2 regions of the Streptomyces sp. CG4 genome follow, and region 1 is predicted to be linked to the other one. Evidence: riboswitches for the same ligand, from Rfam matches in the RefSeq annotation. Region 1 holds a riboswitch; the other holds the start of a gene.
The links. A riboswitch is a leader RNA that binds a small molecule or an ion and turns the genes downstream of it on or off. The one in region 1 is predicted to bind cobalamin.

Region 1 (3,199 bases):
ACGTGCCCCGCAACTCGGCCAGGCAGTCCAGCACCGTGCCGAGCAGCCGCTGCTGCCGCCCGCCGTGGTAGCCGCGCGCGCTCAGCTCGCCCACCGGCTTGCCCAGCAGCACCACCTGACTGCTCTGCTCGCCGCCGGGCTTGAGCAGCACCGGGTTCATCAGCGCGGTCGGCTCGGTCCGGCACGCCTGGGCCTGCATGGCCTGCGCCCGCCCGATCTCCGCGCCCTCGCGGGTCACGAAGGAGTTGAGCGACATGTTCTGCGCCTTGAACGGCGCGACCTTCACGCCCTGACGCACCAGCCACCGGCAGATCCCGGCCGTCACGACGCTCTTGCCGGCGTCGGAGGTGGTCCCGGCGACGAGGAGTCCCCCGTTCACTTTCCACGTCCCTTCGGGCTCTTGAGGCTCTTGACGCTTGTGACGAGGAGGCGCGCGGCGACCGTGGTGCCGAGCGCGAGCAGGCCGACGCGGCGGGAGAGCCGTACCGCCCGGTCGACGTCGGTCACCCGGACCGCCCGGCCCCTGCCGCCGTTGAGGACGGGCCGGCGCTCGACCCGGCCGCCGTAGGAGAGCGTGCCGCCCAGGCGGACGCCGAGCGCGCCCGCGAACGACGCTTCGACGGGGCCCGCGTTGGGGCTCGGGTGCCGGTGGGCGTCGGCCTGCCAGGCGCGCAGCGCACCCCGCGGGTCGGGTCCGGCCGCGGCGGCGAGTACGGCGGTCAGCCGGGCGCCCGGCCAGCCGGCCACGTCGTCGAGGCGGGCCGAGGCCCAGCCGTAGCGGCGGTAGCGCGGGGACTTGTGACCGACCATCGCGTCCAGCGTGTTGACGGCCCGGAAGCCGAGCAGCCCGGGCACCCCGGCCACGGCTCCCCACACCAGCGCGCCCACGACGGCGTCGGAGGTGTTCTCGGCGACCGACTCGACCACGGCCCGGGCGATCCCGTCGGCGTCCAGCGCCTGCGGGTCCCGGCCGCACAGATGCGGCAGCCGCGCCCGCGCCGTCTCGACGTCCCCGCGCTCCAGGGCGCTGCCGATGGCGCGGGCCTCGCGGGCGAGCGAAGTGCCGCCGACCACCGCCCAGGTGGCGGCGGCGGTCAGCGCGACGGAGGCGGCGGGGGAGGGGCGTACGGCGCGTGCGGCCACCGTGCCGAGTGCGACGGCGCCACCGGCGCACACCACGGTGTGCAGGGCGCCCCAGCCGCGGTGGTCGTGCCACAACGCGCCGTCCACGGCAGCGGCCGCACGCCCGAACGCGGCGACCGGATGCCCGCGGCGCGGATCGCCGAGGAGCAGATCACCGAGAAGGCCGGCGGCGGCGCCGTACGCGTAACTGCGATCGGCACCCATCGGCTCAGCCGGCCGTAGGTACAGGAGCGGGCCTGGCAGGGGTCCTTCGGCAGCCGGGCATGGCGATCGGTGTCCTCACTCAGGGTGTCCGCGCCCTGGTTCGACGAGATTCGGCGGTGAGAGTTCCTGGCTCCCGGGGGGTTCTTCCCCGGTGACAGTGGCGGGACCGCGCCGGATTCGCACCGGCTTCCTCTCCTGCCGCCGTACATGGCGTGGGCAGTCCACCACGCGCCCGGAACGGCCGTCAACTTGCCGTTGACCTGCACGGGGAGAGTGTGCCGATCCCCACATCGCGGGGCGCCCGTGGCCGGTGCGCACGGCGAAGGCTCCCCTCCGCGGCGGGCGGAGAGGAGCCTTCGTGAGGGTCGGTTCGCGGTGCCTGTGACGGTACCGCCCGGTTCCTGGCGGGCTGTCAGGCCTTGGCGACGATCAGGTAGATGCCGTACGCCACCGCCGCCGCGCAGGCGGCGAAGCAGACGTAGGCACCGGTCACGGCGAGCGTGGCGGAGCCGCCCTGCGCGGCGGCCTTCTCGCGTCGGGCCAGACCGCCCACACCGAGGGTGAACAGGGTCACCAGGGCCACGGTGAACACGAGGCTGACGCCGAAGACGGAGCCGATGGCTGCCCAGTCGATCTTCATGATGCTTCCTTCGGTAACCGGGTGGCCGGGGTCAGACGGTGGCGGCCGGCGGGGCGGTCCGGGTCGTGGGCTCGGCGGGGGCCGGGGCGGCGATCGTCGCCGTCAGGTCCTCGGCGACCGTGCCGGCCGGGGGCGGGGTCACGGCGGCGATGGCGGTGGTCACCACGCCGGGCGGCTCCTCGGTCTCGGCGACGACGTTGGTGTGGTCGATGACCTCGCGGCGGGAGATCTTCCAGATCGCGGCACTGGCGGCGACGAGGAAGACCGCGACGGCGGCGGTGCCCCAGTCGCCCAGGTCCGTGACGGACTCGGCGCCCGCGCCGACCACCGCGGCGGCCGGCAGCGTGAGCACCCAGGCGACGGCCATCCGGGTCGCGGTGGACCAGCGGACCACGCCGCCCTTGCGGCCGAGGCCCGCGCCCATCACCGAACCGGAGACGACATGTGTGGTGGAGAGGGAGAAGCCCAGGTGCGAGGAGGCCAGGATGGCGGTCGCGGCGCTGGTCTGGGCGGCGAAGCCCTGGCGCGGCTCCAGGTCGGTCAGGCCCGTGCCCATGGTGCGGATGATGCGCCAGCCGCCGATGTAGGTGCCGAGCGCGATGGCCAGGCCGGCGGAGAGGATGACCCAGACCGGCGGGTTGGAGCCGGGGGCGATGGCACCGCCCGTGATCAGCGCGAGGGTGATGATGCCCATCGTCTTCTGGGCGTCGTTGGTGCCGTGCGCGAGGGAGACCAGGCCGGCGGAGGCGATCTGCCCGGCGCGGTACCCCTTGCGGGTGGCCTCGCCCTCGGCCTTGCCGCCGATGCCGTAGGAGAACCGGGTGGCCAGCATCGACGCGAGGCCGGCCACGACCGGAGCGGCGACCGCCGGGAGGAGCACCTTGGTGACCAGGACGTCACCGTGGACGGCGCCGAAGCCGGCGGAGGCGACGGTGGCGCCGATCAGGCCGCCCATCAGAGCGTGCGAGGAACTGGACGGCAGGCCCACCAGCCAGGTCACCAGGTTCCAGAGGATCGCGCCGACCAGGGCGGCGAAGATGACCTCGGGACGGATGCCGGTCTCGTTGACGAGACCCTTGGAGATCGTCTTCGCGACCTCCACGGAGAGGAAGGCGCCCACCAGATTGAGGGCGGCGGACATGGCCACTGCGATCTTGGGCTTCAGAGCGCCTGTCGAGATGGTGGTGGCCATCGCGTTGGCGGTGTCGTGGA
Region 2 (3,199 bases), 1.8 Mb from region 1:
GTCTTCACCCTGCCCGGCTTCCCCTGCAAGTCACCCAACCCCGCCAAGGTCCTCGGTCACCTCCCCGACCAGGGCGAACGCCTCTCCCTGACGTTCCTGAACACCCTGTGCACCGAGATCGAGCGGATCTATCCGCCCGGGGCACGCGTGATCATCTGCTCCGACGGCCACGTCTTCGGCGACCTCATCCACGTCCCCGACCACCACATCGACGCGTACGCCGACGACCTTCGAATACAGATAGCCCAACTGGGCCTGGACAGACTGTCCGTCTTCGACCTCCGCAACATCCTCGGCGACCTCCCGCACGACATGAAACGCGCCCGAGTCCACGACCGGTACGCCCCTGCCCTGGACGCTCTGCGTGCCGAGGCCCGTACCGACGACCAGACCCTCGCCCTCTACCGGGGCATCACGCGCTTCCTCGTCGAGGACACCGCCGACTGGACCGGCACCCGCTCCGCCCTCCAGCGCAGCTGCCGGCAACGCGCCTACGGAGTCATCCAGCGCAGCCGCGCCTGGGGCGACCTGATCGCCGAACACCACGCCCACGCCGTACGCCTCTCGATCCACCCGCAACCCGTCGGCGGCCCGAAATTCGGCATCCGCCTCCTCGATGCCCCCGACGCCTGGACCACCCCCTGGCACTCCGCCGCACTCCACCGCGCCGACGGCACCTGGACGCTCATGCCCCGAGCGGCGGCGGCTCGGCTGGGCCATCTGATCCAACAGGACGGCAGGCCCAGCCACTTCGTGCACAACTGATCAGGCCGGGGTCACGGCGACAGCCACTGTGCCGTCAGCCGGTGTCCGCGGCGCGGGTGCTCCAGCGCTCCTCGACCTTGGCCAGACGCCAGTAGGCGACGGCCACGGCCCAGACGACCACGAACAGGCCGGCGATCACGTAGCCGACGTTGTCCAGGTCCAGGCCCGCGATCCAGCCGGATACGTCATCGCTCAGGCCCAGCTTGTCGTGCAGCACGCCGACCAGCTCGATCGTGCCGACGAAGAAGGCCACCGCGATGGACAGGCCGGTGATCGTGAGGTTGTAGAACACCTTGCGCACCGGGTTGGAGAACGCCCATTGGTAGGCGAAGTTCATGAAGGTGCCGTCGAGGGTGTCGAACAGGCTCATACCCGCCGCGAAGAGGAGGGGCAGGCACAGAACCGCGTACCAGGGCAGGCCGGCGGCGGCGCCGTTGCCGGCCAGGGCGAGGAGCAGAACCTCGGTCGAGGTGTCGAAGCCGATGCCGAAGAGGAAGCCGAGCGGGAACATCTGCCCCGGTCGGCGGATCGACTTGGTGAACCGGCCCAGGAGGCGGTTCATGAAGCCGCGCGAGTCCAGGTGCGCTTCCAGCTCCGCCTCGTCGTAACGTCCGGCGCGCATGGCCTTGAAGACGCGCATGATGCCGAACAGCGCGACGAGGTTGAGGGCGGCGATGAGGTACAGGAAGCTGCCGGAGACCGTGGTGCCGACGGTGCCGAGGACTTGATGGGTTCGGGAGCTGTCGTTCATCAGGGTGCCGGCGAGCTTGGCGCCCCCGGCGACCAGCGCGGCCATGACGACCACCACGCTGGAGTGCCCGAGCGCGAACCAGAAGCCCACCGACACGGGCCGCTTGCCGTCGGCCATGAGCTTGCGGGTGGTGTTGTCGATCGCGGCGATGTGGTCCGCGTCGAAGGCATGCCGCATGCCGAGGGTGTAGGCGGTGATGCCCAGCCCCACGCCGAACGCCTTGGTGCCGACCTCGTAGTGGTGCGGGACCACGAGCAGGAAGAGGATCCCGAAGGCGACCACGTGCAGAGCGACGATCACGGCCAGCAGGCCGACGGTTCGGACGGTGTCCTCGCGGCGCCAGCGGAAGGAAGGGGCGGCATCGGTTTCGGGCACGCCTTCGGACAGGGTCATACGGTCACGCTCCAGCACCTCGTGGATCAGCTTCGTGCTGCCGTGGCCGGTCTCCTGGCTGACGGGTCACCGCGCCCGCCCCTGCCTTCCCGGCCGCGAGGCCAGTGGCAATGCATGGGGCGGGAACTCCCCGATCACAGTGGCGAGGGCCGCTCCGGACTGAGCCCCTGGGGGCTGTCACCGGTCTTCCCGAACACCACGGCCTGCTCAGCCTAGAAGGCGGCCAGTGTCAGCTGCAAGGCTGCATATCTGAGCAGGTATAGAGGGGTATGGAGGGTGAAACGTGGGCTGCGATGATGCCCCCATGCATCTCGTCCCCGCGGAACGTGCCGGGCAGCGCACCATCGACGGCCATCGAGTCTGCGACGCCATCGCCGCCGTCGGCGAGCCCGAGCACGTACGCGCCTGGGCCGACCGCTTCTCCCTGCTCTCCGATCCCCGACGCCTGTCCCTGCTGCTCGCCCTTCACGAGGCCGGCCCCATCGCCGTGTCCGACCTCGCCGTCGCCACCGGGATGCGGGACACCGCCGTCTCCCAGGCCCTGCGCCTCCTGCGCACGGCAGGCATCGTCGAGGGCGAGAAGGACGGCCGGATCGTGCGCTACCGACTCGTCGACGGACCGGTTTCCGCGCTGCTGCGACACTGCGCATCCGAGCCTGGAGGGCACGTTCCCGCAATCCCCTGACCGGGCACTGGATCGAGGTGGTGCTGCGCGAGGGGCTCTCAGCCGAAGGCGAGTCCACGGAAAGCGTTGCGGACGTCGGTCAGGAGGCCGCGGTCGCGGGTGCAGTAGAACTTGTTGGTCAGGAGAGTGGTGCTTGAACTGCCTCTTCCTCACGCAGAAAGCTCTCAGGGCCTACTCGTATGCCCAGGCTCGTCCGGTCTGCCGGTAGCCCTCCACGGGGATCGGGTCGACGCCGGTTCGCATGCGGGCGGTGTACAGCAGGCCGTCGAGGTGGTCGATTTCGTGGTGGATGAGGCGGGCGAGGCCGCGTTCGTACACGGTGGTCGTGGTATCACCGCTCAGGGTGGTGGCGTTCACCGTGATCTTCAGCGGTCGGGGGACGAGGCCGCGGACGCGAAGAAGCTGAGGCAGCCCTCGTACTGCTCGTCCGTCTCCTCGGAACGGTTGGTGATCCGGGGGTTGAGCAGGATGACGGCCGGGGCGTCGTCGGCCGGCATGACGACTGCGGCGGCGCGCGCGATGCCGATCTGCGGGGCGGCGATGCCCATGCCCTTGGCGAAGGGGTGGACCTGACCGATGCGCTCGATGGCGGCGAAGAGTTCGTC

Region 2: linked by a shared signal. The riboswitch ahead of AB5L52_RS25380 (HoxN/HupN/NixA family nickel/cobalt transporter) and the one ahead of AB5L52_RS33380 (cobalamin biosynthesis protein) in region 1 are both predicted to bind cobalamin.

What each region holds. Positions count from the first base shown of each region.
Region 1 is NZ_CP163525.1:7,309,146-7,312,344, forward strand. Features, by position in the region: gene AB5L52_RS33375 (cobyric acid synthase) at 1-379, opposite strand, end outside; gene AB5L52_RS33380 (cobalamin biosynthesis protein) at 376-1,347, opposite strand; cobalamin riboswitch at 1,445-1,588, opposite strand; gene AB5L52_RS33385 (hypothetical protein) at 1,760-1,987, opposite strand; gene AB5L52_RS33390 (anion permease) at 2,019-3,199, opposite strand, start outside.
Region 2 is NZ_CP163525.1:5,557,062-5,560,260, forward strand. Features, by position in the region: gene AB5L52_RS25375 (L-tyrosine/L-tryptophan isonitrile synthase family protein) at 1-765, shown strand, start outside; gene AB5L52_RS25380 (HoxN/HupN/NixA family nickel/cobalt transporter) at 800-1,909, opposite strand; cobalamin riboswitch at 1,936-2,125, opposite strand; gene AB5L52_RS25385 (ArsR/SmtB family transcription factor) at 2,214-2,594, shown strand; gene AB5L52_RS25390 (peptide deformylase) at 2,766-2,951, opposite strand; gene AB5L52_RS25395 (peptide deformylase) at 2,960-3,199, opposite strand, start outside.